DNA from 2 places in the Rhizobium binae genome. Region 1 is predicted to be linked to the other one. Evidence: riboswitches for the same ligand, from Rfam matches in the RefSeq annotation. Region 1 holds a riboswitch; the other holds the start of a gene.
The links. A riboswitch is a leader RNA that binds a small molecule or an ion and turns the genes downstream of it on or off. The one in region 1 is predicted to bind FMN.

Region 1 (4,231 bases):
GGCATCGTCACCGGTGCCGACAATGGTGACACCTTCGAAACCGAAGCGGATTTCATTGGCGGCGAGCTCCTTCGGCAGGGCGATCTCAGCCTTGATGTCGCCCTTGGCATTGACGTTGTAGAGGGCGTGCGGGACGAGACGCTCGCTGTAGCCTTCCGAGGCCAGCCAGAAGGAGCCGTCGGCGGCAACCGCAATGCCTTCGATGTCGAGTTTCTGGGCCGGGGCGCCGTCACGCTTGACCACGAGTGCATCGGTGATGACGGCCGGCTTCTTGCTGGCATCGATCGTATAGATCGTCGGCTGCGAGCCGAGAAAGCTGTCGCTGACGGCGTAGAGCATTCCCGGTTTCCCGGGAACGGCAGCGAGACCGGAAAGGGCTGCGAAGCCGATCGGATTGCCGTCCTTGTCGGCGGAGACGATCTTCGGATAGGCTTTCTCGCCTTCCGAACGCTCGTAGATCATCACATGCGAGCGTGTGCCGCCGTCCTTGCCGAGGTCGAGTTCGTTGGCGGTGGCAAAGAGATTGCGCGCAGGGATGGCAATCCCGCCTTCCGGCGAAATGCCGGACGGCAACAGCTGCACGAGTTCGGGATCGGCGCCGGTATCCTTATAGACGCCGACGACCGAGGCGCGCTCGGCGAGCAGGAAGAAATACTGGTCGTCGCCGAACTTGGCGGCTTCGAGCCCTTCCGGCTCGACGCCCTTCGATCCCGAACGGCTTTCCGGATAGTGGCCGATATGGGCGACGGCGCGTTCGAAGGATGCGCCGGATTCGTAGAGAAGCTTGCCTGTCTTGTCGAAGATGGTGAAGCCGCGCGAGCCGCCCTGGTAATCGCCTTCATTGGCGATGATAAGGCGGTTGTCGTCCAGCCACTTCACGGCGTCGGGCTCGCGCAGCACGCCCTTGGATTCGCCGCTGAATTTCAGGGCGCCGTCCCGCTTGGTGTCGATGCCGGTGAGATCGACGCTGCCGGCGGAGAAATGCGTTTTCACCTGAGCCGTATTGGCGTCGATGATGACGATCTCGTTGTTCTCCTGCAGCGTCAGGGCGATATCGTTCTGACTGTTGAAGGCGACGAATTCCGGCTCCGGATCCTCAGGGGCAACGCCGGCGAGGCCGGTCAGCGCCACGTGCTTGATGGTGCCGCAATCGACCGTGCCGTTTTTGACCCGGAAGACGACGAGGTCACCGGCCGGCATCTGCGGGATCTTGCCGTCATTGACCTCTTCGTCACGCTCGTTCTCGATCGCTATGGCACCGAGCGTCTTGTCCTTGTTGAGAGCGATCGAATCCGGCTGGCCGCCGAGGTCGCACGTGTTTTCGATCTTCTTCGTCGCCACGTCGACGATCGCCAGACGGCCCGCGGGCTTCGCCTTGCTCTCGGAGGTGTTGACGGCGACGAGTGCCTTGCCGGCACTCGAGGTGACCGACGTCGGCTCACCGTCCATCATCAGCGCGCCGCCGGCCTTCGGCGCCTTGGCCTCGGTGATATCGATGAAGCCGATCGCGCCGAGCGGGCTGTCGCTGTAGATCAGCGTCTTGCCGTCGTCAGTCGCAGTGATGATTTCAGCGGACGTCGCAGAAAGCTTGTCCTTGTCGTCAGGCAGATTCTGCGCGACCGGAAAGGAAGCGACTCGGTTGAAAACCTGTTCGGCTGCGGCCGGAAAGGCAACGGATGCGAGAAGTACGGCAGCAAGCACTGCCTTGCGCGATGAAATTGTCATGAAATCCCCCAAGCGTGTCGAACATACGAAACAATGGATTTTCTGAGGGACCGGCATGACAGAGGCATGACAGAAGCGGCATTTTGTACCAGACAATTTCAGGCGGGTTTCCGCTCCTTGCGCATCTCGTTCCTCATGATGAAGAGCGAAGCGGAGAGAATGAGCGCCGCGCCCAGCCAGAGGTAACCCGCAGGCGCATAGTCGAAGAACAGCCAGCCGGCGAGCACGTTGAGCGGCAGCTTCAGATCGTCGAACGGCTGCACATAGGCAGCGTCGGCACTGGCATAGGCAAGGGTCAGCAGATATTGCGCCATAACCGTCAGGAGGCCTGCTAGAAGGAAGAGAGCAAGCGTCGCCCCCATCGGCACGGCAAAGCCAGCGGCAAGCGCCAGCCCGCCGTTGATCGGCGTCAGCAGCACCAGCAGCCAGACGGTGATCGTCTCCGGCTTCTCAATGCCGGTCAAGCTCTTGGTGATTAGTGAAGAGGCGCCCCAGAGCAGCGCCGAGAGTACCGGCAGCAAGGCTGCCCAGGTGAAGCTGTCGGACCATGGCTGCAGGATGATCATCGCTCCGGCAAAGCCGACGGCGGTTGCCGCCCAGCGGGCGGTGCCGACGCGCTCGCCGAGGAACAGGCGGGCGCCGAGGATGATGAAGAAAGGCGAGGTCATGACCAGCGCAATCGCCTGCCAGATCGGCACCGCGGCAAGGCCGGAAACCCATGCCTCGACGCCGAGGGCGGCAAAGACCACGCGCACGACATGCCTCCAGGGATAGCTGGTGCTCATGGCCGAAAGGCCGGCCTTGCGCAGGAAGGGCAAGGAGAAAATAAAGGCGAAGGCATATTGCCAGAAGGCCGCCGAGGCCGGGGGAAAGGCGAGCTTCATGGTCAGCCACTGGGTGACGACGTTGAGGAGCGAAAAGGCCACGCCTCCGAGCACCATGAAGGTTGCGCCGGCAAGGGCGCGGGATTGCGAGACTGCAAGAGAGTTCTGATTCATGTCTTTTATCCAGAATAGGAACCAACATAAATCAGGACGCATGAGGCGACGACACGCTGAGGCTGGCAGTCACCTGCCCGCACGCGGCCATGCTCATTCTCTTTCATCCGGACTATACCGTCGGCTCCGGAATCGCACCGGATCTGCTGACCCCTCCCTAGCCAAGACCTGGGAAGGCGCTCGCGGGCTCGGGCCGCAGCCCTTACCGCCGGTGGGGAGTTTCACCCCGCCCTGAGAACGGCTCTGTTCGTAAAACAAAGTTCGGTATGCGGCAAGGGGCGATAAGAAAAGGGGCCCGGCAAAGCCGAACCCCTCTCAAAAACCCTGCACAGCCGGTCTCGTTTACGGCTGGCGGATAATCTCAAATCAGCCGTTGACGGCGTCCTTCAGGCCCTTGCCGGGCGTGAACTTCGGCACGTTGCGAGCCGGAATATCGACTTCAGCGCCGGTGGACGGGTTGCGGCCCTTCGATGCGGCGCGATGAGAAACGGTGAAGCTGCCGAACCCTGCGAGGCGGATGTCGCCCTTGTTCTTGAGTTCAGCCTGGACAACGTCGAAAACCGCGTCGACAGCGGAAGCCGCGTCAGACTTCGTCAGTCCTGCCTTTTCGGCCACTGCGGACACGAGTTCATTCTTGTTCATGTTTCCACCCCTTTCTAAATGGTATGAAACGACTCAAATGTAAGCTAGGCGCAGAATAGGTTTCATCAGGCCCGCCGGGAACCCAAAAGCCCTGCAAATCAAGGAAAAGCAAGCGTCTCCATGACGTTTTCACAAAAAAGGCTGGCGTTTCCGCCAGCCTTTTTGCGTCTTTTGCGCTAAATGGGCATAAATGTGGCAAGCGCCACTCAATGCGCTATGGTTGCGCCCGTGTCATCAAGGCCTTCGACCGATGTGATCACAGGCGTTTCCACCGTGCCATCCCACTCGATCGGCTCGGGCCGGCGGATCAGCGCGTGCTTGATGACCTCGCCCATCCGGGAGACCGGAATGATCTCCATGCTGTTCTTCACGTTGTCAGGAATCTCCGCCAGGTCCTTGGCGTTTTCTTCCGGAATCAGCACCTTCTTGATGCCGCCGCGAAGCGCTGCAAGCAGCTTTTCCTTGAGACCGCCGATCGGCAGCACACGGCCGCGAAGGGTGATTTCACCGGTCATGGCCACGTGTTTGTTGACCGGGATGCCGGTCATGATCGAAACGATGGCGGTCGCCATGGCGACACCGGCCGAGGGGCCGTCCTTCGGCGTCGCGCCTTCCGGCACGTGCACGTGGATGTCGTTCTTTTCGAACATCGGCGGTTCGATGCCGAAATCGACGGCGCGCGAGCGGACATAGGAGGCCGCCGCCGAGATCGATTCCTTCATGACGTCCTTCAGATTGCCGGTGACCGTCATGCGGCCCTTGCCCGGCATCATCACGCCTTCGATGGTCAGCAGCTCGCCGCCGACTTCCGTCCAGGCCAGACCGGTGACGACGCCGACCTGATCCTCGCCCTCGGCTTCGCCGTG
Region 2 (4,231 bases), 1.2 Mb from region 1:
TCACGGTCCCAACGCCGCTCCTCGCGCCAGCGCGGACCATCCCAATGGTGGTGATGCCGCCGTTCCCAGCCCCAGCGCGGCGGACCACCATAGAAGGCGACCGGTGGCGGGCCTCCCCAGTTGCGCCGGCATTCACCCCAGCGCGTCAGATGCCAACCGCGACCACAGGCATAGTCGACCTGTGTGACATTGCTCTGAACTTTGAATGTCCCGGTCGGCATCGCCTCAGCTGTGCCAATCGAGAGGCTGCCAGCGAGCACGGCAGCCGCGATCAAAAGTACCTTCATCGAGAACTCCAATTCAATCCAGCCGCACCGACTCTAGGGCCGCCAGATTGAACCTGCGATGAATTGGACGTTCATCTTTGCGGGCGCGCCAACCGCGGTCGCGGAGGCCGTCCCTTCAGCGACGACAAGCAGTTGGACGTTCCGATGCCCGCAAAAACACGTTCATGTCCTGCCGTAAAACGGATCGGGGCCGGGATCGCGCCCGGCGGCGACTTCGGTCAGCCGCTCGAGATAATGCGCCCAACCTTCCGCATGGCTGGCGCACTGCTCGGCGCTCGGCAGACCGCTATGGGTCAGCCGCAGCAGCGTCCCATCGGGCTGCTCGATCAGGTCGATCTCGACCAGGCTCGAGCCCGGCGGCACCACCTCGCTGCCATCCCAGCCGAAACTATAGGCAAGGCGGTGAACCGGCACGACCTCGCGAAACGAGCCGCGCGCAAAGCGGGCGCCGGTGACGTTAACGAGATAGAGACCGCCCGGCTGCGGCTCGACCTGAGCCTCCGTCCCCATCCAGCGCAGAATCTTTTCCGGATCGGTCATCAGCGCGAACACTGCGGCCGGCGGCGCTGCGATATGCGCTTCGCGGTGAACGACGAAGGCTTCTGGCATGTCTCCCTCCCGTGATTGTTATGGCCTGCCCGTCTCTGTGGAGAGGGCGCTTCCTGCTGGTTTGGCGTCATTCCTCATGGAAGGTAGGCGCAAACAAATGCGCAGCAAGGCCTTCGCCTGCGGCCGGCGCGTCTGCACTCCGTTGCATTTAATCTAGTACTGGCGCCAGCCTCGCCCTTGGCGCCGCCCATCGAGATCAGGCGCCAAGCAGCATCCTCACTCGGGCAAAGCCCGGGCCACAGGGATGCGAGAGGTCGGAGAAGCGTTATCGCCCAAGCGCCACTCCCTCGGACTTCGGTGCGGCATCCTCGAACCGTCTCCTATGCCGAGAGGGCCAAGCCTCGAAACCGCACCGCCACCAAAACCAATTCCCCTATTGCCAGCCTCTCGCCCTGCCCCTATTGTCCGCGCCGTTCTCAGGGCGGGGTGGAAGTCCCTACCGGCGGTATGCAGTTTCGATTGCGAGCCCGCGAGCGCCTTCCGTAAGGAGGGGTCAGCAGATCAGGTGAGATGCCTGAGCCGACGGTCATAGTCCGGATGAAAGAGAACGTGCGTTCCTGCTGCCCTCGCCGGCGGCCGGTAAACGTTCGTGATCGCCTTGGGTGAAGTGTCTGTACGCCAAAGGAGATTACCATGACACCCACCCGTTATGCCTTCGTCAAAGCCGGCTGGCATGCCGATATCGTCGACCGTGCCCTCGAAGGTTTCCAGCAGCTTATTCCAGCTGAGCAGATCGACGTGTTCGATGTACCGGGCGCCTTCGAAATGCCGCTGCTGTCGCGTGATCTCGCGGCCAGCGGCCGCTATGGCGCCGTCATCGCCGCCGCCTTCGTCGTCGACGGCGGCATTTACCGCCACGAATTCGTCGCCCAGGCCGTCGTCGACGGGCTGATGCGCGCCGGCATGGACACCGGCGTGCCGGTGCTGTCCGTTTCGCTGACGCCCCATCAGTATCAGGAGACGGAACACCACACCCAGATCTACCGCGCGCACTTCGTCGAGAAGGGCCGCGAGGCGGCGCGGGCCGCCCTGATGATCGGCAAAACGCGCGCCGCTCTCGCTGCATAAACCGCGGCGAACAGAAGGCGGCGGGAACAGCGCCCGCCGCCTTGCTGCGAAACCGCCGATGCCCGCCACCAAGACGGAAGAATTGATTCGACGCCCTTGCCGCGCTGTGATCCACTCGACCCCGACATGTATCGCCATTCTTAATGCGTCCAAACCTCAAGGAGCTGAAGATGAGCAATGCAATGCGCAGTGAACCCCCCATCGAAAATCCGAAAACGCGGCCTGTCGACACCAAGCTCGAGGTGGTCGTCATCCCCGTTTCCGATGTCAACCGCGCCAAACGTTTCTATGACGGCTTGGGCTGGCGGCTCGACGCCGACTTCACCAACGATGCCGATTTCCGGGTGATCCAGTTTACGCCACCCGGCTCCGGCTGCGCGATCATCTTCGGCAGGAATGTCACCGCTGCGGCGCCGGGCTCCGCCCAGGGCCTCTATCTTATCGTCTCCGACATCGACGCCGCCCGCCGCGATCTCATCGCCCGCGGCGTCGAAGTCAGCGACGTGTTTCATGACGCATCAGGCGTCTATGCCGGCAAGGACGAACCCTATCTCTTTGGACGGCTGAGGATCGCAGGCCGTGATCCCGAGCATCGCAGCTACCGCTCCTTCGCCTCCTTCAAGGATCCCGACGGCAACGGCTGGCTGTTCCAGGAAGTCACCACGCGATTGCCGGGACGCATCGACGCCGACGAGACGGCCTTCTCAACGTCGAGCGACCTGGCGTCGGCCCTGCGCCGCGCCGCCGCCGCCCACGGCGAACACGAGAAACGCAACGGCGGCAAGCACGACGAGAACTGGCCGGACTGGTACGCCGAATATATGGTCAACGAACAGGCCGGCAGGGAACTGCCGCTATAGGCAGTTTCAACAAACGCTTGCGCATTCTCCAACGCCCCTGTCGAGGGAGCGGCATCCTCCAACGTCCCCCATCCTGAGGCGCGGAGGCCAAAGGCCGGAGCCCCAAAGGACGCCGCTCCAACGCTGGTGCTTGCATTCATTCCGCCGGTGCCCCCTCGTCCTTCGCGGCGATCCTATGGACCGCGTCCCGGGATGAGGCTCTGCTGGACGCCGCCGCTTGACGGCGGATGCCGGCTTGTCCGTCAGCGCCATCCCGCGCAGATCACCCTCCATCATCGCTCAAACAGATCCCGCCACTGTTTTTCGCCGATCAGGCAGTCCGTTGCCGGCTCCGTGCCGGCGATCGGCTGCACTGTCGCCGGCGCAGCCAGGCCGCTGATCTCCATCACCAGCTTGCGGCGCACGGCGACGGCGAAGTCCTCGATCTTGCGGACCGGCAGCACGAAGGCGCCGGGGCCGCCGATGACGCAGTCGGCATAATATTTGTCGAGCCCGTCAGGCGCATCGGAAGGCCGCAGCATGAGGGCGAGGCCGTTGATGACCATGCCGGATGCCACCGCCTGGTCGCGGACGGGCGTGACGGGATTGCCGGAATTATTCGGGCCGTCGCCGGAAACATCGATCACCTCCCGCCTGCCCCGGAAGGGGCTGGCGATGATCATGCTGACGCCCTGGGCAATCGCGGTGGAGATCGAGGTGCGCCGTTGCGTGGCGATCGGCCGGGCGTCGAGCTTGTCGGCAAAGGCGATCGCATCCTGCTGCGTCGCGATCACCTGCCAGTCGATCACCGAATCTTGGACGACATAGCCCGCCCATTCAAAATAGCTGATGGCAATGCGGCCGGTGAGCCCGCCCTTCACCGCGTCGATGAATTCCTTGTGCTTGAGCGCCTCGACATAACCCTGGCGCTGAATGCCGAGCTCCTCGAAATCCATCGACCGCGACGTGTCGACGGCAAGCACCAGCGTCACGTCGACCTCGTTTGCCGCAGCCTGCGCCGTCGGCACGACACCGGAAAGACCCATGAGCACGGCAAGTGACGTCAGCATCGGCAATATCCCCGCGCCGTTCCAAGCCGGCAGACTTTACCACAGCTTGATCGGGGCAGGATGCGCCGCCACGCGCAGGGCTTCAATTTTCGGTGATGAAGTCGCTCAATGCAGCGGCAGCCACAACGGATTTTTCCATGCCTTCAGCGCATCGAGAAAAACCCGCAGGCGCAGGGGCAGGAAGCGGCGCGTGGGGTAAACGGCATGCACGAAGATTTCCGGGGACGACCAGTCCGGCAGCACGCGGATGAGCGCGCCGCTTCGGATCTGCTCGTCGCAATAAGTCGAAGGCAGGAGACCAATGCCGTGGCCACGATAGGTGAAGGCGCTGACCGCGGCGAAATCACGGCTCGATGCC

Region 2: it holds a riboswitch for FMN, as region 1 does, so the genes downstream of both, J2J99_RS14205 (6,7-dimethyl-8-ribityllumazine synthase) here and J2J99_RS08155 (DMT family transporter) in region 1, are expected to answer to the same signal.

The regions. Positions count from the first base shown of each region.
Region 1 is NZ_CP071604.1:1,687,439-1,691,669, reverse strand. Features, by position in the region: gene J2J99_RS08160 (esterase-like activity of phytase family protein) at 1-1,725, opposite strand, end outside; gene J2J99_RS08155 (DMT family transporter) at 1,824-2,732, opposite strand; FMN riboswitch at 2,815-2,966, opposite strand; gene hupB (DNA-binding protein HupB) at 3,090-3,365, opposite strand; gene lon (endopeptidase La) at 3,572-4,231, opposite strand, start outside.
Region 2 is NZ_CP071604.1:2,876,941-2,881,171, forward strand. Features, by position in the region: gene J2J99_RS14195 (GCG_CRPN prefix-to-repeats domain-containing protein) at 1-287, opposite strand, end outside; gene J2J99_RS14200 (SRPBCC family protein) at 450-896, opposite strand; FMN riboswitch at 1,305-1,449, shown strand; gene J2J99_RS14205 (6,7-dimethyl-8-ribityllumazine synthase) at 1,530-1,964, shown strand; gene J2J99_RS14210 (VOC family protein) at 2,135-2,824, shown strand; gene J2J99_RS14215 (DUF1194 domain-containing protein) at 3,097-3,873, opposite strand; gene J2J99_RS14220 (LysR family transcriptional regulator) at 3,979-4,231, opposite strand, start outside.